4 regions of the Promicromonospora vindobonensis genome follow, and region 4 is predicted to be linked to each of the others. Evidence: riboswitches for the same ligand, from Rfam matches in the RefSeq annotation. Region 4 holds a riboswitch; each other region holds the start of a gene.

Region 1 (7,393 bases), on a different contig from region 4:
GCTCGCGACCGGGCAGTACCAGGCGCGGGCAGCGGAATCGGGCAAGGTGCTCACCGAACGGCTCGACGTGCTCGTGGCACAGGGCCTGCTGGCCGAGGCCCGCACCGTGGGCCTGTGGGCGGGCATCGACCTGGCTCCGGAGCTCGGCACGGGACGCGAGCTGTGCGAGGCGCTCCTCGAGCGCGGCGTGCTCGCGACGGACACGCGTGCCGAGACGATCCGCCTGTCGCCGCCCCTGTCGATAGTCCAGCCGGAGCTGGAGATGGCGCTGGACATCCTCGAGGAGTCCCTGGTGGCACTGCGCGACACCGGTCCTGGGACCGTGGCGCCGGAGGACGCGCACGACGACACGGCCGAGCTCGCGCACGACCAGGCGGACGAGGACACGGCGGACGAGGACACGGCGGACGAGGACACGGCGGACGAGGACGTGGCGGGCGAGCCTGACACTGCCGACGCCGCGAACGACGCGGCTTCTGCCGGGGCGCCCGGCGGCGGGGCCGCCGACGGCAGGGACGAGCGCTCCGAACTGTCACCGACCGCCGGCTGAGCGTAGGCTTCCAGGGGTGACCACTACGACGTCGTCCCACACCATCGCAACGCTCCCGGCCCTCCACGAGCTGCAGCAGGCCTACGCAGAGCTTCAGGCCAAGGGTCTGAAGCTCGACCTCACGCGCGGCAAGCCGTCGGCCGAGCAGCTCGACCTCGCCGAGCCCATGCTGGCCCTGCCCGGGATCGGCGTGCACGCCGATGACACGGGCACGGACGCACGCAACTACGGCGGGCTGGACGGAGGGCTCGCGGTCCGGCGCATCTTCGCCGAGCTGCTCGACGTGCCGGTGGAGCAGCTCCTCGCGGGTGGCAACGCGTCGCTCACCCTCATGCACGACGTCGTCGCGTACGCCGAGCTGTTCGGGTTCCCCGAGTCGCCGAAGCCGTGGGCGCGCGAGGAGAAGGTCCGCTGGATCTGCCCCGTGCCGGGCTACGACCGCCACTTCACGGTCTGCGAGGCCTTCGGCATCGAGATGGTCCCGGTCCCGATGACGCCGAACGGTCCGGACGCCGAGGCCGTGGCCGCGCTCGTCGCGGCAGACCCGACGATCAAGGGCATGTGGGTGGTCCCCACCTACTCGAACCCTGACGGCGCGGTCATCACCGAGGACGTCGCCCGCGCGCTGGTCTCGATGCCCGCCGCCGCGCCGGACTTCCGCATCCTGTGGGACAACGCGTACGCCGTGCACCACCTCACCGACGACGAGGTGACCAGCCCGAACGCCGTCGCGCTGGCAGCGGAGGCCGGCAACCCCGACCGCGTGCTGCTGTTCGCGTCCACGTCCAAGATCACGTTCGCCGGCTCGGGCGTCGCGTTCCTCGGAAGCTCGGCGGCCAACGTCGCCTGGTACAAGAAGCACCTGTCTGTCGCGTCGATCGGCCCCGACAAGCTCAACCACCTGCGGCACGCGATGTTCTTCGGCTCGGCCGACGGCGTGCGCGAGCACATGCGCAAGCACCGGGCGATCCTCGCGCCCAAGTTCGAGGCAGTGGTGGAGATCCTGACCGAGCGCCTCGGCGGGCACGACGTCGCGTCGTGGACCGAGCCGAAGGGCGGCTACTTCGTCTCGCTCGACGTCGCGCCAGGTACCGCGTCGCGTGTGGTGCAGCTCGCCAAGGAGGCGGGGATCGCCCTCACGCCGGCGGGCGCCACCTACCCGTACGGCCGGGACCCCGAGAACAAGAACGTCCGCCTGGCACCGTCGATGCCCCCGCTGGACGAGGTCCGCACGGCGATGGACGGCGTGGCCACCTGCGTGCTGCTGGCCGCCGCCGAGGCCGCTGCGAAGTAGTCAGCCGGTCGCTGTCGTGGGCGTGACCGTTGCGCCGAGAACGGGCAGGAAGTCACGCCCACGACAAACTTCAGGTGGCCGGCCGTCAGTCCGTGCAGTGCTTGTTCACCACGAACACCGGGCACGCCGAGTGGTGCAGCACGGCCTGGCTGGTGGAGCCCAGGAGCAGCCCGCGGAACCCGCCGCGGCCTCGCGAGCCCACCACAACCAGGTCCGACGCCGTGGAGAACTCCGTCAGCAGCTCCGCGCCCGTGCCGTCCAGCACGATCCGCCGGATCCGTAGGCCGGGATTCTCCGCCTCGTACCGGTCGATCAGGACGTCCATGCCTACCCCGATGTCGGCCAGCACCTGCTCGCGGTCGATGGTGGACGGCAGCCACGCCAGCATCCCGGTGTTCCCCACCGGCACGCCGGTGACGGCGGTCAGCTCCGCGCCCCACGCGTTGGCCTGCATGATCGCGTGCTGCAGCGCCCGCTCTGCCTGCGGTGACCCGTCCACGCCGACGACGATGCGGCGCACCTCCCGGATCTCGGCCGCCCCTGGCGCAACCGCGGTGGGCGCGGTCTCGGAACCGCCGGCACCACCGGGAGCGGCGTCCGGCACGCTCCAGGAGACGCCCCGGTTCGCCTCGGCCCGTAGCGGCACGACGACGACCGGACACTGCGCGTGCGCGGGGAGCGCCGACGACACCGTGCCCAGCAGCCGCTCGGTGAACCCGCCCCGGCCGCGCGTACCGACGACGGCAAGGCCGTAGTCGGCGGACAGCTCCACGAGCACGCCCGCCGCGTCACCGGTGGCGACCTCGGTGGTGGCACGCACCCCGGCGTCGGCCACGCGGGCCTCCGCCTCGGCGAGGACCGACTTGGCACCCTCCTGGATGGTGGTGTCGTCGAGCGCGGCGTACCCGCCGTCGAGCGAGGCCGCGGTGAACGACGGCAAGGAATAGCTGCACACGATGTGCAGCGACCAGCCCACGCGGTGCGCGTAGGCGGTCGCCCAGTCCAGCGCGTGCAGACTGGCGGCCGATCCGTCCACACCGACCAGTACGACCTCGGATCGCGTCATCGCCAGCCCTTTCTTCGCCCAAGCACCATTGCACTCCAACGCTACCGGCGGCGGGGGCGTTGTGGGTATCCGAAGGCCAAAGAGTACAGAAAGACGGGCAAAGAAGAGCGCCTGCCCGATCATCGGGCAGGCGCTCTGCTGTGGGTCGTACCTGGCTGAGATCAGCCCATACGGATGAACGTGGGGTTCGACTGCCAGATGGTGCGGAAGTCGACCACGGTGCCCGGCTTGGACGCGTCGATCATGGTGTTGCCACCGGCATAGATCGAGACGTGTCCGGGGGTCCACATCAGGTCGCCCGGCTGCGCCTCGGACGCGGGCACCTGGGTGCCGTAGCCCGGCTGCGCCGACGACGAGTGCGGCAGGCTGATGCCGAGCTGGCCGTAGACGTACGCGGTGAAGCCGGAGCAGTCGAAGCCGCTCGGCGAGCCACCGCCAGAGACGTACGGGACACCCACGTAGCGGCTCGCGATGGAGATCACGGAGTTGCCGATCGCCGAAGCAGGAACGTCCACCGAGGCGGCGGCCGTGCTGACGGTGGTGGCAGCAGCGGCCTCGGCGGCCTCCGCAGCTTCGGCGGCGGCGGCCTCAGCAGCCTCAGCGGCCTCAGCAGCGGCGAGCTCCGCCTGGTAGTCCTCGTTCTCGGCGGCGGAGACCACGGAGACCGCGGCCTTCTCGACGGTGAGCTCTGCGTCAGGTGCGACGGTCACGACGGGGGCGTTGCTCAGCGCCTCGCGAGCCTGCGACGTCAGCGCGTTGAGGTCGACCGAGTTCATCTTCGCGTGGCCGGCCTCGACGGGCGCGGCCTGTGCGGCCATCGCTCCACCGAAGGTCGAGACGAGAAGCGCGCCACCGGCGGCGGCAACCGCGGTACGGCGACCCACTGCGGCGTTCTGAGCGAATTCACTGAGGGGAGTTACTGGTCGTCGCGCAGCCCGATGGCGAGCGCGAGTCGTACGTGCAGTCACGTATTACCTCTCCTTGTACGCCTTCGAGGTCAGCTGTCGGGTTCGGGTGGGAGAAATCACCCGGCCGTGCATCCCGAAGGAATACCCGGCTTCACCCCGAGGACGCACCCTGGCGCCCGTTGGTGGGTCCCCCGCCTCTGTCATGCGGTCGTCTTGGGGCCTCGGCCGGTGACAGAGTTCGGCGTCCGTCCGAGGACCCCCACGAATAACTCCGTGGGAGCGGTCTGAACGTACCGGACCTCACCCTCAATGTCACGTTCCGGCAACGAATGCCACGACGTGTCCTACCTTGGGCGCCGCGTTTCCGACAAAGCGGACAAGCCGGCGTTCGCTCAGGCCGTCGCGACGAAGAGGTGGCGAGCCAGGTCTTCCCCGAGCTCGAGCGCCGTGCCCGCGCCGTCGACCGCCACCGTGTAGGTGCCGTCGTTGTGCTCGGCGGTGATGCGGGAGCCCGGCACCAGGCCGGCGTCGGACAGGCGGGCGAGCAGCTCGACGTCCGTCTGCAGCGGCTCCGCGATGCGGGTGAGGGACGCCGCGAGCGGTTCGCCCTTGACACCCTTCTTCGCCGCAGCCTCGAACGCGGACGGCAGCGAGATCACGCCGGTCAGGAACGGCACGTCCGTGTACGCCTCGCCGAGCTCCGAGAGGCCGGGGATCGGGTTGCCGTACGGGTCGTGGTGCGGGTGGTCGAGCAGGCCGACGAGGCGCTTCTCCACGAGGTCGCTCATGACGTGCTCCCACCGGCAGGCCTCGACGTGCACGTGCTCCCAGTCGAGCTTGATGACGTCGGTCAGCAGGCGCTCGGCGAGCCGGTGCTTGCGCATGACGCGCATCGCCTTGTCCTGGCCCAGCTCCGTGAGCTCGAGGTGCCGGTCTCCCGTCACGATCACGAGCCCGTCGCGCTCCATGCGTGCGACGGTCTGGGACACCGTCGGACCGGAATGCCCCAGGCGTTCCGCGATGCGCGCGCGCAGGGGCGTGATGCCCTCTTCGTCGAGCTCGTAGATCGTCTTGAGGTACATCTCGGTGGTGTCGATCAGATCCGTCACGTCAGCTCCCGTCATGCGCACAGCCGCCCGGTCGCCCTGGACACGTGCGGCCCGGGCGTCGGCCCAGGTTCTAGTCTAGTTCTGTGCCACTGACTATCCCGACACAGCTGCTGCCCACCGACGGCCGTTTCGGCTCCGGCCCCTCCAAGGTGCGCCCGGGCCAGGTCGATCATCTCGTGGCGAACGCGCACGTGCTCGGTACGTCACATCGGCGGGCGCCCGTGAAGGACCTGGTGCACCGCATTCGTGAGGGTGTCACGGAGCTGCTGGGCGCGCCCGCCGGATACGAGGTGGCGCTCGGCAACGGCGGCTCCACCGCGTTCTGGGACGTCGCCACCCTGTGCCTCGTGGAGCGCAAGGCCCAGCACGCCGCCTTCGGCGAGTTCGGCGGCAAGTTCGCCACCGCAACGGAGCGCGCCCCGTTCCTCGAGCCCTCCCAGGTGATCTCGGCGGAGCCGGGCTCGGTGGCCTACCTCGAGGCGGCCGACGACGTCGACACCTACGCCACCCCGCACAACGAGACCTCCACCGGGGCGGTCGCCCCCGTCCGGCGCCCGACGGGACCCGACGGCGCCATCGTGCTCACGGACGCGACGTCCGGAGCGGGCGCCCTGCCCGTGGACCTCAGCCAGACCGACGCCTATTACTTCGCCCCGCAGAAGGCGTTCGCGGCCGACGGCGGGCTGTGGCTCGCCGTGCTGTCCCCCGCCGCCGTCGAGCGCGCCGCGCGGATCGAGGGCTCCGGTCGCTGGGTGCCGGAGTTCCTGTCGCTCACGACGGCCGTCGCTAACTCGCGCCAGGACCAGACGCTCAACACGCCCGCCGTGGCGACGCTGCTCCTGCTGGCCGACCAGGTCGAGTGGCTGCTGGACCAGGGCGGGCTCGAGTGGTCGGCGAAGCGCTGCGCGACGTCGGCCGAGATCCTCTACTCCTGGGCGGAGGCCCGGGACTGGGCGACCCCGTTCGTCGCGCGCCCCGAGGAGCGCTCGCCGGTGGTCGGCACCATCGACCTCGCCCCGGAGATCGACGTCGAGCGCGTGCTCGCCGACCTGGAGGCCAACGGCGTGCATGACGTGTTCGCGTACCGGAAGCTTGGGCGCAACCAGCTCCGCGTCGGGATGTACCCGGCGATCGACCCCGACGACGTCGCTGCACTCACCGCGTGCGTCGACTACCTCGTCACAACCGTCTGACCAGCGTGATCACGTCCGCAATATCCCTTGGACGGCGGGTTCTGCCTATTGTCCGAGGCACAGGGACTCTGTAACGTTTCCGCAACAGAGGGAACCATTCAAGGGGCTGTTCAAACACCATGCCAGTGATCGACCACTTCACCTTCGGGATCGTGACGCCGTTGCTGGCGTACGCGATCTCGTGTACCGGCGCAGCAACGGGCCTCGCGTGCACTTCCCGAGCCCGAGCGGCTTCGGGCGGAACCCGTGCGGCGTGGCTCGTGTTCGGCGCCATCGCCCTCGGCGGCACCGGCATCTGGGTGATGCACTTCGTCGCCATGCTGGGCTTCTCCGCCTCAGGCGTGACCATCAGATATGACATCCCTCAGACCCTCCTGAGCGCGGCGATCGCAATCGTCGTGGTCGGTGCGGGCCTGTTCATCACAGAGCTGGGCAAGCGAAAGCTGCCGGCGATGCTCGTCGGTGGCGCCCTCGCGGGCGCCGGCGTCGCGGCCATGCACTACATGGGCATGGAAGCGATGCAGATGTCGGCGGAGGTCGTCTACAACCCGGCCTACGTCGTCGCCTCGATAGTCATCGCGGTCGTCGCGGCCACGGCGGCACTCTGGTGCACCGTGCACATCCGCGGCACGCTCGCGACGATCGTCGCCACTCTGGTGATGGGGCTCGCCGTGACCGGCATGCACTACACCGGCATGGCCGGCGTCTCCGTGATCAACCCGATCGACAGCGTCCCCGCCGGCGCCTCGACGATGCAGCTGCTCGTGCCGCTCGTCATGGCGGTGAGCGTCGTGACGTTCCTGCTCATCCTCGGGATCGGCCTCTGGCCCACCGAGGACGAGCTGCGCACGCAGGCCGAGTTCGAGAACCGGCTCAAGGCGCACAGCGAGCAGGGTCGACAGTTCGAGAACGTCCAGCAGGAACCGCAGCCAGGCCCCGCGCAGTTCGCGCAGACGCATCGCGCGCGCTGACCCGCGCCAGGCAGCGACCACGGAGCGCCCGTCCCCCTCGAGGGGGCGGGCGCTCCGGCGCTCCGCCGTGTGACCACACCCACGTACCGTTAGCAAGGCTAATGATCTAGACTGGCGTGGTGTCGAGCTCCCGCAGATCCAGTCGAAGCCCGGCCACTGTCGGAGGCGACCTCCGTGTCGCCCTGACCCGAGTCTCCCGCCGCCTGCGTGCCGAACGCGGCGAGGCCGACCTCCCCGAGGGCCAGTTCGGGATCCTGACGGTGCTGCACAAGCACGGCGAGATGTCCCCAGGTTCCCTCGCC
Region 2 (7,393 bases), on a different contig from region 4:
TTCAGAGCATGCTCGAATCTACGAGCGTGTCGGACGAGACGAAAGAGAGCTAGCCGTGGCTGTTCCGAAGCGCAAGATGTCGCGCAGCAACACCCGTGCGCGTCGCTCGCAGTGGAAGACCACCGCAGCGACCCTCACCACCTGCCCGCAGTGCCAGGGCAACAAGCTGCCGCACACGGCGTGCCCGACGTGCGGCACCTACAAGGGCCGCACGTACCGCGACGCCCTGAAGACCGTTCACGCGGGCTGACGTGGCCAAGGGCGGGACGTCACCGGCGAGGCCGGAACCTACCGCGCTGCTCGAGAAGCTCGGGGTCCATCTGGACCCCGAGCTTCTTGTGCTGGCACTGACCCACCGGTCGTTCGCGCACGAGGCCGGCGGCATCCCCACGAACGAGCGCCTGGAGTTCCTTGGCGACACCGTGCTGGGCCTGGTGGTCACGGAGGCGCTGTTCCGGCGCCACCCCGACCTGTCAGAGGGCGACCTCGCGCGCATGCGGGCAGCGACGGTGTCGCAGCGTGCCCTCGCCGCCATCGCGCGGACCCTCGGGCTCGGCAAGTACGTGCTGCTCGGCAAGGGCGAGATCCGCACGCGCGGCTTCGAGAAGGACTCGATCCTCTCGGACACGGTCGAGGCCCTGATCGGCGCCACCTACCTGTCGCACGGCCTGGAGACGTCGCGGGAGCTGGTGCACCGGCTCGTCGACTCGACGCTCGACGTCGCAGCGGGCCTCGGCGCCGGCCTCGACTGGAAGACGTCGCTGCAGGAGGCCTCGGCCGAGCGCGGTCTGGGCTCGCCCGACTACATCGCGACGTTCGAGGGTCCCGAGCACGCCAGGGTCTTCCACTCGACCGTCGTGATCGACGGCGTCACCTACGGCTCCGGCTCCGGCAGCGCGAAGAAGCACGCCGAGCAGGGTGCGGCAGAGGAGACCTACCGGGCTCTGCTGGAGAAGTTCCCCCTGCCCAAGCCGGAGGGCGACGTCGAGGCGGCCGCCCGGCACGCCACCGGGAGCAGGACCCCGGCCGCCGGTGCCTGAGCTGCCTGAGGTCGAGACCGTCCGGGACGGTCTCGACCGGCTCGTCGTCGGCGCGGTGGTGCGGGACGTCGAGGTGTCCCGTGAGTACAGCGTCCGTCGGCACGACGGCGGTCCGGGCTCGTTCCGCGACCAGCTCGCCGGGCGGCGGCTGAGCGCCGCCGTCCGGCGCGGCAAGTTCCTCTGGCTGCCGCTCGAAGAGCTCGCCACCGCTCCGCCCGGGCCCGCTCTGCTCGCGCCGCCGGCGTTGCCCGAGCCCGGCGTGCCGCCCGAACCCGCTCCGTCGGCCGAGGCTGAGGAGCCTCATCCCGCCGCAGCCCTGCTGGCCCATCTCGGCATGTCGGGGCAGCTGCTGGTCCGGGGCGCGGCGCTCAGCGGTGAACAGGCCCCGAGCGCCGTGCTGGGCGACGAGCCGGGTCGGGCCACGGCCGCGGACGACTGGCGCCACCCTCACCTGCGGGTTCGCCTGCACCTGACCGGTGCGCCCTCCGGGGCGCGGTACCTCGACTTCGTGGACCAGCGCACGTTCGGGCACCTGAGCGTGCAGGACCTGGTGCACGACGGCGCCCCGGCCCAGGGGAGTGGGACTCCGCCGTCGGCCGTCCCTGCCGGGCACGGCTCGGACCTCCCTCTGCTCCCGGAGCCGGTCGCGCACATCGCCCGCGACCTGCTCGACCCGAACCTGGACCTGGACGCCCTCGTGCGGCGGGTGCGCCGCCGTCGGACGCAGGTGAAGCGCGCGCTGCTGGACCAGACGGTCGTGTCCGGCGTGGGCAACATCTACGCGGACGAGGCGCTGTGGCGGGCGCGGGTGCACTGGGCACGCCAGACGGACAAGCTCAGGGCAGCGGACGTGCGCCGGGTGCTGGACTCGGCGGCCGAGGTGATGCGTGAGGCGCTCGCCCAGGGCGGCACCAGCTTCGACGAGCTGTACGTCAACGTGAACGGTCAGTCCGGCTACTTCGACCGGTCGCTCGCCGTGTACGGCCGCGAGAACGAGGAGTGCCGCCGTTGCGGCGGGCTGGTGCGCCGCGACGCGTTCATGAACCGCTCGTCGTTCACTTGCCCCGTCTGCCAGCCCCGCCCCCGCCCCCGTGCCCTGTGAGCTTGTTGTGAGCGCGATCGTTGCGCCTAAAACGGGCGCGTAGCCGCAACCGTCGCGCTCACAACGAAGAGGGGCTAGCGCGGGGTTACGTTGCGGAGGGGGGCGCCCGCCCGCCAGGCCGTGAGCTGTTCGGCCAGGAAGCGCGCCGCGCCGCGCGGCCGCCCGCCCGCCACGTGCGGCGTGAGGATCAGGTTCGGGACGTCCCAGAGCGGGGACTCCGTCGGCAGGGGCTCCGTCTCCATGACGTCGAGCGCCGCGCCCGCGAGCCGCCCGGACCGCAGAGCGTCCGCGAGGGCCTCCTCGTCGACCGTCGCCCCTCGGCCGACGTTGACGAACCGCGCCGACGGCGGCAGCAGGCCCAGCAGCCGGTCACCCAGGATGTGCCGGGTGGCTGGGACGGCCGGCAGCAGGGAGACGAGGAGGTCGGTCTCGGCCAGCAGCGCGTCCAGGCCCTCCGGGCCCACCACCGGGTACCCGGAGCGTTCTCCCGCACGCGAGGCGACGCCGGTGACCTGCGCGCCGAGTGCGGTCAGCAGGGGAGCCAGCCGCAGAGCGATCGACCCGAAGCCCCAGATCGTCACCCGTGCGCCGTCGAGCGTGTACTCCCTGCCGGTGACCGGGTCCGCCTGGGCGAACGCGATCTCCTTCGCCCAGTGGTGCTCCCGCTGCGCGGCCAGCGACTCGTCGATGCGCCGGACCGACGCGAGGATCAGCGCGAGGGTGTGCTCGGTGACGGTGTCGTCGTGCAGCGACTGGCCGGACGAGATGACGACATCGGGGCCGAACCCGGCGCCCAGCGCGACGTCCGGCCCGGCCGAGAGGGTCTGCACCCAGCGCAGGCCGGTCAGCCGACGGGCGGCGTCGGCGAGCACCTTCGGCGGGTTGGACCAGGTGACCAGCACCTCGGCGTCCGCGTGCTCCTCGGGGATCGGGTCGTTCATCGCGTACGTGGCGACGACGTCGGCGCCGCCGGGCGCGAAGGAGGCTCCACCGTCGGGCAGGCGGGACGGGAAGTCGAGGTCGAAGGGCACGTCCGGTACGAGGATCTTCACGCCCGGGACGTTACCCGACCCGGCCCGGCGGACGAGCACGGGGTGTGTCCAGCCGGAAGTCCGGCTGGACACACCCCGTGCTCGGTCTGGAGGGTGCTGCGCGAAGCGGTCAGCCCGTTACGCGGATGAACACCGCGTTGTCCTGCCACATCTCGCCGTACTGCACGGGGGTGCCCTGCTGCTGGGCCTCCACGACCATGCCGTTGCCTGCGTAGAGGGAGACGTGGCCGGGCGTCCATACGATGTCGCCCGGCTGGGCCTCTGCGGCGGAGACCTGGTAGCCGACGGTCGACATGGCGCTCGAGCTGTGCGGGAGGCTGATCCCGAGCTGGCCGTAGACGTACTGGATGAGTCCGGAGCAGTCGAAGCCGCTGGGGGAGGCTCCGCCCCACACGTAGGGCACACCCACGTACTCGAGGGCCAGGTTGACGGCCTGCTGGCCGAGGCCGGACGCGTCGGCGACGGTCTCGACGACGGATTCCGCCTCGGCCGCTGCTTCGGCTTCCGCGGCGGCCGCGGCTGCGGCCTCGGCCTCTGCGGCCGCCTCAGCCTCTGCCTGGGCCTTCGCCTCGGCCTCTGCCTTGGCACGCGCCTCGGCCTCCGCCTTCGCCTTGGCCTCGGCGATGCCGGCCTCGGTCTCGGCGTACGGCGTCACCGACACCCGTCCGCGCTCGGCCCAGAAGTCGGCGTCCTGCGTGACCTTGACCTTGGTGACGAGGTTCTCGGCGAAGCCGGCCCGCGTCGTGGAGTCGACGGTGTTGCTGACCGGCGTCGCGTTGGCGAGCGTGGTCTGGGTGTGCGTCTCGGCGGGCGCGGTGTGGGCGGTCTGGGTGAAGACCGACGCCAGCATGCCGGACGTGACGACCGCGATGGCGCCGGTGCGGGCGGCATTCTCGGCGGCGGTCTGGGTCAGTGCGGTGAAAGGAGTGAGCGCGGGGCCGTCGGCGCGATGCCTGCCCCGGCTGTTGGAACGGTTTGCCTGGTCGTCCGCCCAGTCATGGGTACGGTCGGTGAGTACGGTCACCAGTGATCTCCTCGGACGCCTACGAAGTGAGCTGTCGGGTTCGGATGGGGAGAGCGATCACCCGGCCCCCCACGAGGAGGCTTCACCCCAAGGACACTCACGTGCCCGGCTTACTTGGTTCCCCCGCCCCTGTCACGTCGTAGCTGCTCAGATCCGGTGACAGGGCTCGGCGTCCGGACCAGGACCCCACCGTTACTGGCGAGGTGACATGACCGTACCCGCCCGTCGCGCGAATGTCACGATTAGGTCACATACCAACTTGTGATGGAACCTCCCTGTTAATCACTGCCCCATGGGACTATGACGGGCATGCCCGCTTCCACGCGTTCCCGGTACGACGTCGTCGTCGTCGGCGGAGGTCACAACGGACTCACCGCGGCGGCCTACGCGGCCCGCGGCGGCCGCTCCGTCCTGGTCCTCGAACGAGCGGACCACGTGGGCGGCGCCGCCGTCTCGGCCCGCCCGTTCGCCGGCGTGGACGCGCGGCTGTCGCGCTACTCCTACCTCGTCTCGCTCCTGCCGCGCCGCGTGGTCGAGGAGCTCGGCCTCCCCATCACGCTCAAGCGCCGGCGCTGGTCCTCCTACACGCCGGTGGCCGACGGCGGCCTGCTCGTCGACAGCCAGGACGACGCCGCCACGCGCGCCTCGTTCCGCCGGTTGACCGGTGCGGACGCCGACTTCGAGGCGTGGGGGCGCTTCTACGCCATGACCGCGGAGGTGGCCCGCCTGCTCGCACCGACACTCACCGAACCCTTGCTCCCACGCTCGGTGGTCCGGGACCGGGTGGTCGACGGCGTGGGGGAGGAAGCCTGGCGCGCCCTCTTCGAGGAACCCCTCGGCGACGTGCTGCGCCGCACCTTCGCCGACGACGTCGTGCGCGGCGTCGCGGCCACCGACGGCCTGATCGGCACGTTCGCCGACGTCGACGAGCCGTCCCTGCGACAGAACCGCTGCTTTCTCTACCACGTCATCGGCAACGGGACCGGCGACTGGGACGTCCCGGTGGGTGGCATGGGCGCCGTCTCCGGCGCACTGCGCGACGCCGCAGCGGCCGCCGGCGCGACGATCGTCACCTCGGCGACCGTCACAGCGGTGGACCCCGGCACCTCGGGCGCCGACGTCACCTGGACCGACGCCGACGGGCGCACCAGAGGCGTCACGGCCGGGCACGTGCTCGCCGGCTGCGCCCCGGCGGAGCTGGACCGGCTGCTCGGCGGCGAGCCCGCCGCGTCCGCGTACCCCGAGGGCGCGCAGCTCAAGGTGAACATGCTGCTGACGCGCCTGCCCCGGCTGCGCGACGACGTCGACCCCGTCGCAGCGTTCAGCGGGACCCTGCACGTCAACGAGTCCCTGGCCCAGCTCCAGGCCGCGCACGCCCAGGCCGCCGCGGGACGCATCCCCGACCTGCCGCCGAGCGAGATCTACTGCCACACCCTGACCGACCGGACCATCCTCGGCCCGGCCCTCGCAGGGACCGACGCGCAGACCATCACGCTGTTCGGCCTGCACATGCCGGCGCGGCTGTTCCGCGCCGACCCCGACGGCGCTCGCGACCGGGCGCTCCTGGCCACGCTCGCGTCGCTGAACTCCGTGCTGGCGGAGCCCATCGAGGACGTGCTCGCGCTCGACGCCGACGGTGAGCCCTGCCTCGAGGTGCGCTCCCCGATCGACCTGGAGGGCGACGTCGGGCTGCCGGGCGGGCACATCTTCCACCGCGACCTCAGCTGGCCCTTCGCGGAGTCCGGCGACGACGCCGGGCGCTGGGGCGTCGAGACCGCGCACCCGCGGGTACTGCTGGCAGGAGCAGGAGCGCGCCGGGGTGGGGGAGTGAGCGGGATCCCTGGACGCGCGGCGGCCATGGCGGTGCTCTCGGCCTAGCCGGGCCGGCGGGATCCCGCCCGGTCAGCGGATCTCGACGCGCCGGAGCCGCCACAGACCGGCCGCGAACGGGAGAGCTATCCACAGCACCGCGGTGATGCCGAGCTGCGCCCACTGCTCGCCCGTGACGGTCTCGCCGAGCAGCGCGTACTGGGTGTGCGTGAGGTCGATCCAGGGGGCGGCCGTGCCGTACCACTCCACGCCGGCGGCCAGCTGGCTGGACAGCGAGGGGACGACCAGCGCGAACATCAGGTAGGCCACCAGCGCCACGGACGACCGGCGCAGGATCGCGCCGAGCGTGAACCCGACCGCCACGCCGATCGCCTGGAAGGTGAACAGGTACAGGTGATCGGCCCAGGACAGGTTCCACACCGGCGCCGTGCCCTCGGCCGCCGCGCTCAGGAGGGTCCCGCAGGCCGCCAGCCCGAACGTCAGCGCCGTGGCCACCACCGTCAGCCCGGCGACGCACGCCGCCTTCGCCGCGATCACCCGCCCCCGCCGCGGGACCAGCGTGAAGGTGGTCAGCGCGCCGCGCTGGCTCCACTCGCTCGTGATCGACAGCAGCCCGACCATCGGCACCAGCAGCCCGAGCGGGTAGGCGACAGCGTTGGCCAGGTCGGCGTAGGACACCTGGAAGGGTGCGAACAGGACCAGGACGGCGACGGCGCCGACCGCGACCAGCGCGATGCTCACCAGGAGCCACAGCGCCGACCGGGTGTTGGCGAGCTTGCGCAGCTCCACGTCGACGAGCCGGCGGAACGGGATCTGCGCGGTGTGGTGGAGGGTGCTCACGCTACGGCTCCTGTCGTGGTGGGCGTGTGCGGGGACACCGGCGGGCGAGGCGCCCCGCCGGCGTCGCGCTGGGTCGGCGCGGTCAGGGCGAGGAAGGTCTCCTCGAGTCCCGCGCCGTCCGCCGCCCGCAGCTCGGTCACCGGGATCCCGGCGGAGAAGGCCGCGCGGCCCGCCCCGGCCAGGTCCGCGTCCGTGAGGACCGCGCCGTCGTCGGTCCGGGAGGTCGTCTGGCCGGCGGCCTCGAGCGCGGTGGTGAGCGCGGCGACGTCGTCGGCACGGACCAGGGTGCCGACGCCGGCAAGGAGCTCCGACTTGGGCCCGCCCGCCACCACCCGGCCGCCGCCGATCACCACGATGTCGTCCGCGATGGTCTCGATCTCGGCGAGCAGGTGGGACGAGAGCAGCACGGTGCCGCCGTCGTCCGCGAAGTCGCGCAGCAGGTCACGCATCCAGCGGATGCCCGCGGGGTCGAGCCCGTTGGCCGGCTCGTCGAGGATCAGCACCT
Region 3 (7,393 bases), on a different contig from region 4:
TGACCGGCTGCGGGTACCCACCGACGTCACGGCAGCGGACCTGGAGCTGGCCGCTCTGGCGCGGCCGGCGGCCGCCCGCGCGGTGGGCGGCCGGGTGGTGCGGTGCGTCGTCGTGCGGCCGCCCCGCCTGGTCAACGTCGTGTTGAGCTAGACCGCCGAGGTGGTGCCGTCTCCGTCGAGCTTCGCGCGCAGGGAGCGGAGCTCGACGAGGATCTCCCGGTTCTGTGCGGCCAGGGCGTCGAGCCGTTCGTCCTTCTGCTCGTCGTCCCTGCGCTCCTCCTCCGAGATCTCCTCCATGCCGTTGACGATGACGGCGATGAAGAGGTTCAGCACCGCGAAGCTGACCACCAGGATGTAGAGCACGAAGAAGACCCAGGCCCATGGATGGGCCACCATCACGGCGCGGGCGATGTCGGGCCAGGCCTCGCCCGTCATGGCCTGGAAGAGCGTGAACAGCGAGATCCCCAGGTTGCCGAAGTACTCCTCGGACGATTCGCCGAACAGTCCGGTGGCTATCACCGCCGACACGTACATGACCAGCACCAGCAGCGCGCCGACGGCGCCCATGCCCGGCACGGCCCGCAGCAGGCCGTCGACGACGCGGCGCAATGATGGCACCACCGTGATCACGCGCAGCACGCGGAGCACCCGCAGCGCGCGCAGGGCGGACAGGGACTCGCTGGCCGGGAGCACCGCGATGCCGACGACGGCGAGGTCGAACAGGTTCCACGGGTCACGGAAGAACGTCCGGCCGTTGGCGACGATCCGCAGGAGCAGCTCGAGCACGAAGAAGCCGAGCATGGTGTGGTCGATCGCGATCAGGATGTCGAGCGCGGTCCCGTCCACCATGGTCTCCGCACCCAGGACCAGAGCGTTCGCCAGGATCACGGTGAGCACGACGTTGACGAACCATCTCTGGTCGAGGAAGGCGCGCAGCCGCTCCCGTCCGGTGCGCGGTTCGATCCGTGGCTCGGCCGGTGTGCCGATCGCCTGGTTCATGCGGTCTCCCTTGCTGTCCCGTTCCCGGAGTCCTAGCTCCGGTCCTGCGCAGGCCCTTGCCCGGGCGAACTGTAGCGCGGCGGTGTTCGGGTAACCGGCTGGGCGCAATGTCCCGATATGAGACTGATTCGGCGGGTCCGGTGGCACGTCGGCCCAATCAGTGCTGAGGTAGTGCGCAAGCAGGCCAAACTACTCTGGAGGAAGACGCCATGGGCTTCTGGGCCTTTCTTATCCTCGGACTGATCGCAGGCGTGATCGCCCGCATCGTCATCCCGGGCAAGCAGCCGGGTGGCTTCTGGCTCACCCTGCTCCTCGGTGTGCTCGGCGCCATGCTCGGTGGTTGGCTGGGCGGCCTCATCTTCAACGTCAGCATGGACCAGTTCTGGTCCTGGCAGAGCTGGCTCTTCTCGGTGCTCGGCGCCATCATCGTGATCCTGATCGTCCAGGCGATCTTCGGCCGCAGGAAGGCCTGATCGCAGCATCCCGCGGCCGCGCCGTCACCGTCGTCCTCCTGACGTCGATGATCGGGGCGGCCGCGGCTGCGTGTACGGCGGGCGGCACGTCGCCGCCCTCGTCCACGCTCGGGCCGGTGCCCGACGACGTCGCCGCCCGCCTCAGCGTCGAGGTGGTCCAAGGGCGCACGCAGTATGCCGACCGCGAGGTCCTCCTCGAGGTCACCAACGGCTCGGACCGGACGATGACGCTCATCGCCGGAGCGTTGCACGCCGAGGGATTCGGGCCGTCGCACCTGGCCAAGGACCGACCAAGGGCCCTGCGGCCCGGTGCGACGCGCGACGTCCGTCTCGGACTGGGCCAGGCGCAGTGCGCCGGCGCCCCGGCCGGACCCGACGAGCCGGCCCCGGACGCCGCGCCGTCGGCCACGGTCACGCTGACCCTGGGCGAGGGCGACGACCAGGGGCCGGCCACCGACGTCGTCGTCGACGAGGTGACCGACACGGCCGGGAACCTCGCCCGCAACCACGCTGTGGACTGTGCCAGGGTCGCCGTCGAGTCCGGCGTGCGGCTCACCGTCGAGGCCGGTCTTCCGGTCGAGACGCGCGACGGCGAGCCGACAGCGCTCGTCGTGGTGCGGGTCGAGCCGGTCCCCGGTGGCCCGGAGGTCACGATCGACCGCATCACCGAGACCACGCTCATGGCCGACCCCGATGCCGGCACGATCCCAGGCTGGAGCGGTCGCGAGCTGGACGGTCAGCGTTCCGGCGAGATTCTTCTTCCGGTGGTGCCGGCCCGCTGCGACGCCCATGCCGTGGGCGAGGACAAGCGCGGCACGTTCCTGCCCGTCGAGGCGAGCGTCGAGGGCACGGCGCAGCACGTGTTCTACCTGCCGATGCCCGACGCGGCACGCGCCGCCCTGTACGACTTCATCGGGGACAGCTGCGGCTGGTCGGCGTCGCAGTAGCCGTCAGCCGATGATCGGGGCGCTCTCCGGCAACCGGTACAGGCGACCTCGGGCGCGCAGCGCGAGCGCGGTGCCGAGGGTGATCGGACCGAGCCGGCCGATGAACATGAGCACGACGAGCACCACCTGGTGGTACCAGTCGAGCTGTGCGGTGATCCCGGTGGACAGCCCGGTGGTGGTGAACGCTGATGTCACCTCGAACAGGATCTGGTCCACCGTGAACGGAGAGAGCGCCGTCATCCACAGGGTGGGGAGAACCACGATCGCCACCGCGAGCAGCGCAAGGGTGAGGGCCTGGCGCTGGGTGGCCGGCGAGATGCGGCGGTCGAAGACCGTGGCGTCCGGGTCGCCTCGCAGCTCGGACCAGATCACCACGGCGAGCACCGCGAACGTCGTCACCTTGATACCGCCGGCCGTTCCACCGGAGCCGCCGCCGATGAACATGAGGATGATCGTGCCGAGCCAGGTCTCCGTGTGCAGCTCGCCGGTGTTCACCGAGTTGAACCCGGCGGTGCGCGCCTGGGTCGACTGCGTGAACGAGGCGAGGACGCGGCCGCCGGTGTCCAGGCCGCCCATGGTCGCGGGGTTGTCCCACTCGGCGACGAGGAAGAACACGGTGCCGCCCACCAGCAGCAGCGCAGTCATCAGCAGCGTGATCTTGGTGTGGACGCTCCAGCGCACCGGGCGCACGCGCCCGCGCAGCACCTCGAGGACCACGGGCAGGCCGAGCCCGCCCACGATCGTGGCGAAACAGATCGGCAGGACGATCCAGGGGTCGGCCACGAAGTCCATGAGCGACAGCGAGAACAGGGCGAAGCCCGCGTTGTTGTACCCGGAGACGGCGTGGAACACCCCGTGCCAGAGCGCCCGGCCGAGCGGCTCGTCGTAGGCGACGGCGAAGCGCACCGTCAGGACCGTCGCGACGACGGCCTCGATGACGAGCGCGAGGATGACGACGCGGACCAGCGTCCGGCGTACGTCACCGAGGCTCACCGTCCGGGTCGACGCCGCGGCGACCAGCCGCGAGCTCAGGTCGAGGCGTCGTGAGACCAGGACACCGAGCAGCGAGGCGACGGTCATGACCCCGAGTCCGCCGATCTGGATGAGCACCAGGATCACCGCCTCGCCGAACCCGGACCAGAACACCGGGGTGTCCGTGACGATCAGCCCGGTGACACACACGGCCGAGGTCGCGGTGAACAGGGCCTCCATGAACGTGGCCGACTCGCCGGACGCAGCGATCGGGAGCAGCAGGAGCAGCGTGCCGACAGCTATGGCACCGACGAAGCCGGCGATCACGAGCTGGCCAGGGCGGCGCCGTAGTGCAACACCCCGCCCGCCCTCACGACCCGCGGGGCTGCTGAACCGCATCTGGCTACCGTCGGCTTTCGTTCGTCGTACGTCACGGTGGCGTACCGGCGCCGTGTGACGCCCGGCGGCAACGTTAGCCCGTGATCGACGCGGGAACGCGGAAGGCGCCGCCTCCGGCGTCGGGCGGGAACCCGGCGCGGAGGCGACGCCTCGCGATGAACTGCTGGTCCTGCGGCTGACGTCCTCAGGCTGAGGACTTACGGCTCAGGCCAAAACTTCAGACGACGCGGATGAACGTCGGGCTGTTCTGCCACATCTCCGTGTAGCGCACCGGCATGCCGGCGGCCCAGGCCTCGATGATCATGCCGTCGCCCGCGTAGAGAGCCACGTGGCCGGGCGTCCAGACGATGTCGCCGGGCTCCGGGTACGTGACCTGGTAGCCGGAGCTGAGCATCGCGCCGGACGAGTGCGGCAGGCCCACGCCGAGCTGCGCGTACACGTACTGGATCAGGCCAGAGCAGTCCATGCCCTCGGCCGGCGAGTTACCGCCCAGCACGTACGTGATGCCCAGGTAGTTGAAGGCGATGTTGATGGCCTGCTGGCCGACCGGCACCGGGTCCGGTGCGTCGACCGAGACGACGGCAGGGCCTTCGCCCTCCTCGCCGCCCTTCTTGCCGTCGGCGTCCGACGAGGTGCCAAGGGCTTCCATCTCGGTCGGCATCATTGCGTCGGCAGGGACGGTCACGGTGGGGGAGTTCACGACGGCCTGCTTGGCGACCGCGGTGAGGGAGTTCAGGTCGACCGAGTTGAGCTTGGCGGTCTTCACGTCGGTCTTGAGGTCCATCGCCGGGGCTGCGTGAGCCGTCGTCGCGATGGTGGAGATCAGGACGCCACCTGCTGCTGCGGCGATAGCACCACGGCGGGCGACGGTGCCGGCGTTCTCGGTGGCGGTACGAGCGAGGATGGTCAGCGGTGTCATGGCCGGGCGGCTGTCACGATGCCGTCCGCGAAGGGAGTTCGTCACCTAAATGTCTCCTGTACCGCCTGCGAGGTCAGCTGTCGGGTTCGGGTAGGAGTACACACCCGGCCGCACGGCTACTGGGGGGTTTCCGTCCGGCTTCACCCCGAGGACGACGATCCTGCTGTCGCCCGGGAAGTGGGTCCCCCGCTCCTGTCTCGAACGTCTGGTCATGAACCGGTGACAGGATTCGGCGTCCGGCTCACGACTCCCACCGTTGCGGGGGAGCAGAAGTCAAAGTACACACGTTCACGGGAAAAGTCACGATCGGGTTACGCATTACGGTCTGACCCCACGAAGACGCAGATTTACGTCGTTCCGGTCTTCAGCGGTTATGACCGACATCACATACATCCGCTACCGTTCGGCGGCATGGCCGAAAGTGCGTACCGCATCTCCGCCTGGTGGGTGCTTCTCATCAGTGCCGTCGCATGGTGGGTCTGCGGCTTCTTGCCGTGGCTTCTTCAGGCGTTATACGAGGTCACAGGCATTTCGGAAGGGTCGAGCCGGGGCGGCTCCACCTTTCTGCCCCTCCCCTTCACGGCCGACGACGCCGTGGTCGGTCTGGTCATCATGGCCCTGATCGGAGGGCTCCTCGGCGGGGTCACGGCGGGCCTCCCGGCCTCGGGGCGGGCGGGTGCCGGTGCTGCGATCACGGGCACCTTCCTCGCCATGGCAGGCACGGGGGGCGCCTCCTGGTGGATCGCGATGCGCGGGAGCGTGCCCGGTGACGCCGCGCCGCTCGGGATGCTCGTGATCGCCGGCGCCGCCGGCTCCGTCGGGCTCGGTGCCGGCCTCCTGACGGCGCTCGGCCCGGCAGCCCTGCGGGGTCTCGCGCTCGCCCTGCCGGTGGTGCTCCTCGACGGCTGGCTCTGGGGGCTCCTCCCGGGCAACCCGGTGTCCCCGACGGGTACGTGGTGGCTCTTCGCGGTGGCGCTGGGCATCGCGTTCGGCCTCGCCGTGGACAGCAAGCCCATCGAGCTCCTCGGCTGGCTGCCCGCCGCAGGGGTCGTCTGGGTCCTGCAGGCCGCCGGTCCGGCCCTCCTGGCCGTGCAGGACAACATCTGGCCCGGCTCGGCGATCACCGAGGACCCGTGGTCCGCTGCGGGCATCGTCTGGAACGAGCTTGCCGCTGCCGCCATCGTGTCCGACGGTCACCAGCTCGGCGCCTGGGTGGTCGCCCTGTTGCTCGGAGCGGCGATCGCGGCACTCCGGCTCTCCAGGGAGGCCACGGACGAGGGTGAGCTCTCCGAGGCCTGGGCCTGACCGGCGATCGGCACCACTACTGATTGCGATTGTGTAAATTTCACCCGCTACGAGCCATCTGCCCTGTTCTGCGCCTGTCCGGTACCCCTAGGTTTGGCCCGGTTCGGGGGTAATCCAGCCCCTGTGCAAACAATGGGGGCTTATATGGACAGGAAGTCAGTCGTCGGCGTCGCCACCTCCGCGGTGCTCGCCGTGGCAGCGCTCGTCGCGGTGGCGCCGGGTGCGCAGGCCGCAACCAGTGACCCCCTCCGGGACAAGCAGTGGGGCCTGGACCAGATCAACGCCGAGGCCGCCTGGGCGGCCAGCACCGGCGACGGCGCCGTGGTGGCAGTGGTCGACACAGGTGTCGACTTCGACCAGCCGGACCTGGCGGGCCAGCTTCTTCCGGGCGCCACCTTCGCGGGCTGTGCCGAGGTCCGCCCGTGCGGCGAAGGGGACTTCCGGGGCCCCGACGGCAGGAATGACGGGGACGAGCACGGCACGCACGTGGCAGGCATCGTCGCCGCCGCGGCAGACAACGGCATCGGGGTCGCGGGGGTGGCGCCGGGCGCCAAGGTGCTCCCGGTCAAGGTGCTCGAGGCGGGCTCCGGCTCGTCGCAGGACATCGCGGACGGCATTCGCTGGGCCGCCGACAACGGTGCGGACGTCATCAACCTCTCGCTCGGCACGGCTCCGGGCGGTCAGCTGCTGACGATCATCGGCGTCGACACCCTGATGCGCGATGCCATCGCGTACGCCCGCGAGCAGGGGGTGCTCACGGTCGCGGCCGCGGGCAACTCGTCGACCCCGCTGTGCAGCGACCCGGCGTTCACCAGCGTCGCGATCTGCGTCGGCGCGACCGACCCGGCAGGCGTCCACTCCTACTACTCGGAGCTGCCGGTCAAGCTCGACCTGAAGAGCGTCTCGGCGCCCGGGGGTTCGGGCGGCCTGAACGGATGCGACGGCGACGTGTGGTCGACGGTCCCCGTGGGTACGGGATCGGACACCTGTGCCGGCGGCAGCTACGACTCCTATGCGGGCACGTCGATGGCCACGCCGCACGTGGCAGGCGTCGCTGCGCTCCTCTTCGGGCAGGGCCGGAGCATGGCAGAGGTCGAGAGCGCGATCCTCGGCACGTCGCGTGACCCGCTGCTGGGCCTCGTGGGGGTGTGGACCCCGATCTACGGGTACGGCATCGTCGACGCGGCGGCCGCCGTCGCGTACTGACCTTCTGGTCGCGGGCGCGATCGCCGGGACGGATGCCCGTCCTTGGCGGTCGCGCCCACGACCAGAGGTGGTGTACCTGTCAGTACGGGCGGATGTAGACCGCGTAGTCCTGCCACTGGGCGGTGTGGCGGACCGGCGTGCCGTAGTTGGCCGCCTCCACCACCATGCCGTCT
Region 4 (7,393 bases):
CGTTCCGGCAGCAGTCGCATGGTTCCTCCCCGGCCGACGGGCCCGCACGACGAACCCGGTGGACGAGGGTCGTTCGGAAGGATGAGGTGGACCAAGGCGGTGGGTGTCAGGTCTGCTGAATTCTGTTCGGCGTGGGCCTGGCAAGTTCACGCTTGCTGAACTGTTCACCTCAGCATGCATTCGAGTGCCACAGGTGAACGAAGTTCAGCCCACCTGGCACCCACCACAACAGCTCGGTGCGCCCTGCCGGTCCGTCGGCGCCCCCGTCAGCCGGCGGCGAGGACCTCGGCGACCGTCGTCACCTCGATCAGCGGCGCGTACAGCCGCATGACGCCCAGGGCGCGCTCGTGCTCCTCCGGCGTCGAGCCGGCGCAGGCGTCCGCGACCACGAGGACCCGGCGGCCCGCGTCCGCGGCGGCCAACGCGGTCGAGATGACGCAGCAGTCCGTGGCCACGCCGGCGAGCACGAGCTCGCCGGCGCCGCGGGTGGCGGCGTCGAGCTCGGGTCCCCACTTGCCGAACGTGGTGCGGGTGACCACGGGCGCCCCGGCGGCGGCGACGTCGGCGAGGTCGGCGATCTCGTAGAGCGGGTCGTCCTCGGGCACGAGCGCGAACGGCCAGCGGTCGAAGTAGGCGCGCCAGGCGCCGTCGGGTACGGCGGGGGCGACGTACCGCGTGAGGACCGTGCGCCCGGCGAAGGCGGGGAGCAGGCGCCGGGTCCCGGCGAGTGCGGCCGGGTAGTCCGGGGAGGCCCACGGGCTGGGCGGGCGGGCGAAGACGTCCTGCATGTCGATCACGACCAGGGCGGCGTCCGGCCCCGGCGGCACGGCGGCGGCGTCGGGCACCGTCATCGCTCCTCCTGGCGGCGCACCGCGCCGGCGCTCAGCAGGAGCGTGCCGACGAAGCCGATGGCCAGGGCGACCAGCACGCCGAGGTTCGCCCAGGCCCAGTTGCCCTCCACGCCGCCGAGGGGGCCGAGCAGGTAGCCCTGCCAGGCCAGCCAGGGCGCGTACGTGTTGGTCACCAGGCCCCAGCCGATGCCGGTGCCCGCCAGCACCAGGACCACGGCGGGCCAGTTCACGGAGCCGTACCGGCCGGCGGGGTCGTACAGGTCGGCGTCGGCGTAGTCGCGGCGGCGCAGCAGGATGTCGGCGAGCAGCACGCCGCACCAGGCGGCGACCGGCACACCCAGCGTGATGAGGAAGCCCTGGAAGGGGCCGATGAACGAGTCCGCGACGAACACCACGTAGACCGCGCCGACGATCATGAGGCCGCCGCCGATGGCGGCAGCCACCCAGCGCGGTGCGGGCAGCCCGAGGGACAGCAGGGCCAGGCCGGAGGAGTAGATGTCGAGCGCCGCGCCGCCGATCAGGCCGGCGAGCGCCACCACGACGAACGGGATGAGGAACCAGGTGGGCAGGAGCGTGGAGAGGGCGCCGATCGGGTCGGCGCCGATGGCCTCGTTCAGCACCGGGTCGGAGCCCGCGAGCAGCAGGCCGAAGACCAGCAGCACCACGGGGGCCAGCGACGCGCCGAGGGTGGTCCAGCCGACGATCCGCGGGCCGGACGCCGAGCGCGGCAGATAGCGCGAGTAGTCGGCGGCCATGTTGACCCAGCCCAGGCCGAACCCGGTCATCATGAACACGAGCCCGCCGATCACCTGGGGTGCGCCGCCCGCGGGGATGGCCGCGACCGCCGCCCAGTCGACGTGGTCGGCCACCAGGACGATGTACACGACCGTGAGCACCGCCGTGAGCACCGTGATGATCACCTGCAGCCGCATCACCAGGTCGAACCCGAAGACGCCCGCGGCCACCACGATGGTCGCCACGACCACGAGCGCCACGACCTTGGTGACGGTCCCGCCGCCCCAGCCGAGCGCCCCGAGCACGGTGGAGGTCGCGAGGGTGGCCAGCGCCACCAGCACGGTCTCCCAGCCCACGGTGAGGATCCACGACAGCAGGGAGGGGAGCTTGTTGCCGCGCACGCCGAACGCGGCACGGGACAGCACCATGGTGGGCGCCGAACCACGCTTGCCGGCCAGCGAGATGAACCCGCAGAACAGGAACGACACCACGATGCCGACCGCGCCGATCGCCGTCGCCTGCCAGAACGAGACGCCGAACCCGAGCAGGTAGGAGCCGTAACCCAGGCCCAGCACCGATACGTTGGCCCCGAACCACGGCCAGAAGAGGCTGCGTGGTGACCCGCGCCGCTCGGACTCGTCGATGGTGTTCAGGGCGTTGGTCTCGACGCTACCGGGGGCGCTCATGGTGGCGATCCTGCCACCGGCGCGGGCCTGGCGGCGAGAGTGTGGCACAAAGCACGAAGGGCCCGCACCGTGCCGGTGCGGGCCCTTCGTGGTGGAGCGGGTGAAGCTCAGGCTCAGCTGACGCGGATGAAGACCGGGCTGTCCTGCCAGATCTGCGACTCGTGCACGGTCTGGCCGGGAACCGGCGCCTCGATCTGCATGTCGCCGCCCGCGTAGATGGCGATGTGGCCGGGGCTCCAGATGAGGTCGCCCGGCTGCGCCTCGGCGGCCGAGACCTCGGTACCGGCGTAGCGCTGCTCCGAGGACGTGCGCGGCAGGTCGATGCCGATCTGCGCGTACACGTAGGAGGTGAAGCCGGAGCAGTCGAACCCGGCAGGGGTGCTGCCGGCCCAGACGTACGGCACGCCGAGGTACTGCTTGGCGATGGCGACCACGTCGGAGCCTGCGGCGGCGGCCGGGGCGGCCTCCTCGACGGCTTCCTCCACGGGCTCCTCGGCCGGGGCGGGCTCCGCCTCGACGGGCTCTGCCTCGACGACGGGCTCCGGCTCGGGCTCGGGCTCCGGCTCCGGCTCCGGAGCTGGCGTCACCTCGATCGTCCCGGTCTCCAGCGTGAACTCGCTGTCGGAGGCGACCTTCACGGCGGGAGCGGTGTCCACCTGTGCGGTGGTCAGCCCGGCGGTTGTCACCTCGGCGGCGGCCGCTTCCTTCGCGGCGTCCTGCACGGCCTTGAGCTCTGCCGTGTTCGTGCTGGGCTCCTCCGCCGGCGCGGCGTTCGCAGGAACGCCGAGCAGGGAGACGACCAGGCCCGATCCGGCGACGACGACCGCACCTCGGCGGGCGGTCGCGGAAAGGCCGCGGGCTGCGGCGCGAGAGATCGGGGTCAGCGGGGTGATGGCTTTGCGGGCAGCACGATGGCGCCCGGGCATGCGTGTGGTCACGTTCAGTTCTCCCGGCGCCTACGAGGTGAGCTGTCGGATTCGGATCGGAGAATGACCCGGCCGCGGTACTGCGTGCTGTGCGGCTTCACCCCAAGGGCACCGATGGTGCCCGCAAACGGTGGTTCCCCCGTCCCTGTCATCTGGCTGGTGCAGATCTCGCGGCGGTGACAGGGCTCGGCGTCCGCTTCGAGAGCTCGCGGAATTCCCCGGAGCGGGATCGACAGTAACCCCCGACGGCCGGAAAGTCACAATCGCGTTACGGCCGTCCCCTTCGCCAGGCTTCCGCTTGACCGGCCATTCGATATGGGCTAAGTCACAACGGCCCGTCGCCGCCCAGGTCAGGGCGGCGGCGGGCACCCGAGGCGGTCGATCCGGCCGGTCTACTCCGGCCGCACGTTGTGGTTGTGGGCGAACAGGTTGTTCGGGTCGTACTGCCCCTTGACCGCCGCGAGCCGCGCGTACGTCGCCGGTGGGTAGACGGCGGCCACGTCGTCGTCGCTGGTCGACAGCAGGAAGTTCGCGTACGCGCCGCTCAGGTGCGGCGCCAGCTTGTCCCAGATCGCGGCCAGTCCAGGGCGCGCGGCCTCGACGACCGGCGTCGGCCCGCCGGCGATGGTGGCGACCAACAGCTCCGCCCGGCGGTGCGCGTAGGCCGTGGCGTCGTCGGCGACGCGCGAGACCGCGCCGCCCACGCTCCGGACGGCGATCGACGGCGACCCCGGCGACGTCCCGACCTCGGCAAGGATCTGCAGGACCTCCGGCACCGACTCCCGGTCCACGAAACCGTCGTGGGCGAGCAGCTGGATCCCTGGCGGCACGGCGGCGCCGTCCACGAGCACGTCCGCGTAGGCGTGCAGCGCGACGTCGTCCTCGACGACCGTCCCGAGCCCGCGGATCGGGGCGAGCGCGCGGGCCGCGAGCTCCGGGTCGTCCCCGTCGAACGCGACGTGGATCTCGACCGGCGCCTCGTGGCCGCCCGCGAACGGGTTGGCCAGGTTCGCGATGGAGGTGAGCTCCTCCGGCGCCGTGCGGACGTAGTCGGCCCAGCCCTGCAGCACGGTGACGGCCTCGGCCGCGGGGAACGTGATCTTGCCGAAGTAGACCTCGGTCGTCGGGTGCGCCACGAACTCGAACGCGGTCACGATCCCGAGGTTGCCGCCGCCGCCGCGGATCGCCCAGAACAGCTCCGGGTTCTCCTGCGCGCTCGCGGTCACCACCGACCCGTCTGCGGTGACCAGCTCGGCGGCGACCACGTTGTCCATGGCCAGGCCGTACTTCCGGACCTTCCAGCCGATGCCGCCGCTCAGCGTCAGCCCGCCGACGCCGACGCTCCTGGTGTCGCCGGAGGAGATCGCCAGGCCGTGCGGCGTCAGCGCCGAGGCCACCTGGCCCCACGTCGCGCCGCCACCGATCCGCACGAGGTGCCGGTCGACGTCGAGGACCTCGACGTCGGCGAGCTCGCCGAGGTCGATCACGACGCCGCCGTCGTTGGTGCCGAGGCCCGCGAAGCTGTGGCCTCCGCCCCGCACGGAGAGCGCGAGCCCCGAGCCGGCCGCATGTCTGACGGCCGCCTGCACGTCGCCGACCGTCCTCGGGCGTAGGACGTAGGCGGGGCTGCCGCCGGCCAGCCTGGTGCGGCTCACCGCCTCGTACCCGGCGTCGCCCGGTTCGATGATGTCGCCGCCGAAGTCGCGGCGCAGGCTCTTGAGAGCTGAGGTCATGACGTGTCCTCCACAGGTTCGGCGCTGCGTGATGCAGCGGACAATGACTCGACTCCTGCGACGCCGATTGTGTGACCACGCGGTTCGTCGGCCCGCACAACTGCTCCCTCGCCTCCTTGTCCGGCCGGACGAACACCACGTGCCGGGCGTTCCATAGCCTGACGCAATGACTTCTCTCGACTCGGTCTCGACCTGGCTTGACGAACACTTTGCCGATCTGGTGGCCCGGCACCGGGTGCCGGGCGCGAGCGTCGCGGTGCTGTCCGACGGCGAGGTCGTCGATGCAGCGGCGGGCGTGCTCAGCACCACGACCGGGGTCGGGGCGACCACCGACTCCGTGTTCCAGATCGGCTCGATCACCAAGCTCTGGACCACGTCCCTGCTGATGCGGGCGGTGGACGACGGCACGCTCGACCTCGACGTCCCGCTGCGCACGTACCTCCCGGAGTTCCGGGTGGGGGACGACGCGGCGAGCGCCGCGATCACGACGCGTCAGCTGCTGTGCCACACGGCGGGGTTCGAGGGCGACGTGTTCACCGACACGGGCCGCGGCGACGACGCGATAGAGAAGTACCTGGCGGAGCTGCACGACCTGCCGCAGCTCTTCGCGCCCGGCGCGATGTTCTCGTACAACAACGTGGGCTTCGCGACGCTGGGGCGGCTGGTCGAGGTGCTGCACGGCAGGCCGTACGACCGGGCGCTGACCGAGCTCCTGGCCGAGCCCCTTGGGCTGACGCACGTGGCGCCGAGCCCGTACGAGGCGATCCTGCACCGGGCGGCGGTGGGGCACGTCCAGGGCCCGGACGGCGGCTGGACGGCGGCGCCGGTCTGGGCGCTGGCGCGGTCCAACGCGGCAGCGGGCTCGATGCTCGCGATGCGTGCACGGGACCTGGTCACGTTCGCAGGGATGCACCTGGCCGGCGGCGTGGCGCCGGACGGCACGCGCGTGCTGAGCGAGCGGAGCGTGGCCGCCATGCAGGAGCAGCAGGTGACGGTGCCGGACCTCGGCTCGATGGGCGACGCGTGGGGCCTGGGCTGGACCATCTCCCGCACGGCTGGCGGCACGGTCGTCTCGCACGACGGCGGGACGATCGGACAGGCGGCGTTCCTCCGGGTGGTGCCCGGCGCGAAGGTCGCGGTGGCCCTGCTGACCAACGGTGGCGACATCTTCGGGCTCTACCGGGATGTGGTGCGACACCTCACCAGCGAGCTCGCCGGCGTCACTCTCGCGGAGCGGCCGGTGCTGCCCGCGGAGCCGGGCGCCGTCGACCATGTCCGGTGCGTCGGCACGTACTCCGACACCATCTACGACCTGGCGATCAGCCGGGACGGCGACGGCCGCGTGTGGCTCGAGCGCACCCCCAAGGACATCCTCGCCGAGATCGGGGAGGAGGCGGTCCGTACGGAGCTGGTGCGCTACTCCGACGACGCGCTGATCGCTGTCGACGCCCCGAACGGCGTGCACACCGTCTACGCCTTCCTCGGCGACGACGGCACCGGCAGGGCCGCGTTCATCCACTACGGCCGCGCGGTCGCGCGGGCGCAGATCTGATCCGACGAGAGGGACTCCCGTGAAACCCCTGACCGCCCCGTCCGGCCGGGCCGCGCGTCCAGCGGCACTGCTGCTCACGCTCGCCCTGACCTCGACCGTGCTCGCCGCCTGCTCCGGAGGGGGCGACGACGCCGTGTCCGACGGAGGCTTCGCCACCGACGGGACGTTCACGCTCGCCCTGGCGACCGACCCGGGCAGCCTGGACCCGCACGCGTCCGCCGTGAGCTCCGTGATCGGGATGAGCCGGCTCGCGTACGACACGATCGTCGCCGTGGACCCCGGGTCCACCGAGGTCGTGCCGTCGCTGGCCGACGAGTGGTCGGTCGACGGCACGACGGCGAGCTTCACGGTGCGGGACGACGTCACCTGCGCAGACGGTTCCGAGTTCACGGCCGGGACCGCTGCGGCGAACATCGAGTATGTGGCGGACCCGGCCAACGAGAGCCCGTACCTCGGCGCGTTCCTCCCGGCGGGCGTCAAGGCGTCGGCCGACGGCGACACGCTCACCCTCGAGCTCGCGGCCCCCGCGCCGTTCCTGCTGGAGGGGCTGTCGAGCCTGGCCATGGTCTGCGACTCCGGCCTGGCGGACCGGACGACGCTCGCGGCCGGCACGGCCGGAACCGGCCCGTTCGTGCTGGAGGAGGCCGCACCGGACGACCACTACACGTACACGGTCCGCGAGGGGTACACGTGGGGCCCGGACGGCGCCACCACGAACGAGGCGGGCACGCCTGCCTCGGTGAACGTCAGGATCGTCGCCAACGAGACGACGTCGGCCAACCTGCTGCTCTCCGGCGAGGTCAACGCCGTGCAGGTGATCGGCCCCGACACCGAGCGGCTCGAGGCGGCCGGGCTCTACTCCGCCGAGTCCGCGGGCGTGCTCGGCGAGCAGTGGTACAACCACGCAGAG

What was found. Region 4 has a riboswitch for cyclic di-AMP ahead of ACFS27_RS22400 (C40 family peptidase). Riboswitches for the same ligand answer to the same signal wherever they lie in the genome.
Region 1: it holds a riboswitch for cyclic di-AMP, as region 4 does, so the genes downstream of both, ACFS27_RS08195 (C40 family peptidase) here and ACFS27_RS22400 (C40 family peptidase) in region 4, are expected to answer to the same signal.
Region 2: it holds a riboswitch for cyclic di-AMP, as region 4 does, so the genes downstream of both, ACFS27_RS04685 (C40 family peptidase) here and ACFS27_RS22400 (C40 family peptidase) in region 4, are expected to answer to the same signal.
Region 3: it holds a riboswitch for cyclic di-AMP, as region 4 does, so the genes downstream of both, ACFS27_RS11220 (C40 family peptidase) here and ACFS27_RS22400 (C40 family peptidase) in region 4, are expected to answer to the same signal.

Annotation. Positions count from the first base shown of each region.
Region 1 covers NZ_JBHUOG010000001.1:1,811,794-1,819,186, forward strand. Annotated here, with positions in the region: gene rocD (ornithine--oxo-acid transaminase) at 1-550, shown strand, start outside; gene ACFS27_RS08185 (aminotransferase class I/II-fold pyridoxal phosphate-dependent enzyme) at 567-1,844, shown strand; gene ACFS27_RS08190 (universal stress protein) at 1,930-2,910, opposite strand; gene ACFS27_RS08195 (C40 family peptidase) at 3,072-3,728, opposite strand; cyclic di-AMP (ydaO/yuaA leader) riboswitch at 3,881-4,055, opposite strand; gene ACFS27_RS08200 (metal-dependent transcriptional regulator) at 4,211-4,927, opposite strand; gene serC (phosphoserine transaminase) at 5,011-6,120, shown strand; gene ACFS27_RS08210 (MHYT domain-containing protein) at 6,240-7,091, shown strand; gene ACFS27_RS08215 (MarR family winged helix-turn-helix transcriptional regulator) at 7,208-7,393, shown strand, end outside.
Region 2 covers NZ_JBHUOG010000001.1:981,838-989,230, reverse strand. Annotated here, with positions in the region: gene ACFS27_RS04710 (YceD family protein) at 1-53, shown strand, start outside; gene rpmF (50S ribosomal protein L32) at 56-250, shown strand; gene rnc (ribonuclease III) at 252-1,040, shown strand; gene mutM (bifunctional DNA-formamidopyrimidine glycosylase/DNA-(apurinic or apyrimidinic site) lyase) at 1,033-2,142, shown strand; gene ACFS27_RS04690 (NAD(P)-dependent oxidoreductase) at 2,217-3,194, opposite strand; gene ACFS27_RS04685 (C40 family peptidase) at 3,304-4,218, opposite strand; cyclic di-AMP (ydaO/yuaA leader) riboswitch at 4,220-4,387, opposite strand; gene ACFS27_RS04680 (phytoene desaturase family protein) at 4,528-6,096, shown strand; gene ACFS27_RS04675 (ABC transporter permease) at 6,121-6,888, opposite strand; gene ACFS27_RS04670 (ABC transporter ATP-binding protein) at 6,885-7,393, opposite strand, start outside.
Region 3 covers NZ_JBHUOG010000001.1:2,477,388-2,484,780, forward strand. Annotated here, with positions in the region: gene ACFS27_RS11195 (class I tRNA ligase family protein) at 1-151, shown strand, start outside; gene ACFS27_RS11200 (ion transporter) at 148-999, opposite strand; gene ACFS27_RS11205 (GlsB/YeaQ/YmgE family stress response membrane protein) at 1,209-1,472, shown strand; gene ACFS27_RS11210 (hypothetical protein) at 1,589-2,419, shown strand; gene ACFS27_RS11215 (TrkH family potassium uptake protein) at 2,423-3,790, opposite strand; gene ACFS27_RS11220 (C40 family peptidase) at 4,008-4,709, opposite strand; cyclic di-AMP (ydaO/yuaA leader) riboswitch at 4,757-4,954, opposite strand; gene ACFS27_RS11225 (hypothetical protein) at 5,322-6,014, shown strand; gene ACFS27_RS11230 (S8 family serine peptidase) at 6,159-7,220, shown strand; gene ACFS27_RS11235 (C40 family peptidase) at 7,300-7,393, opposite strand, start outside.
Region 4 covers NZ_JBHUOG010000002.1:2,043,429-2,050,821, reverse strand. Annotated here, with positions in the region: gene ACFS27_RS22410 (cysteine hydrolase family protein) at 267-851, opposite strand; gene ACFS27_RS22405 (purine-cytosine permease family protein) at 848-2,272, opposite strand; gene ACFS27_RS22400 (C40 family peptidase) at 2,386-3,210, opposite strand; cyclic di-AMP (ydaO/yuaA leader) riboswitch at 3,212-3,366, opposite strand; gene ACFS27_RS22395 (FAD-binding oxidoreductase) at 3,591-4,931, opposite strand; gene ACFS27_RS22390 (serine hydrolase domain-containing protein) at 5,098-6,483, shown strand; gene ACFS27_RS22385 (ABC transporter substrate-binding protein) at 6,503-7,393, shown strand, end outside.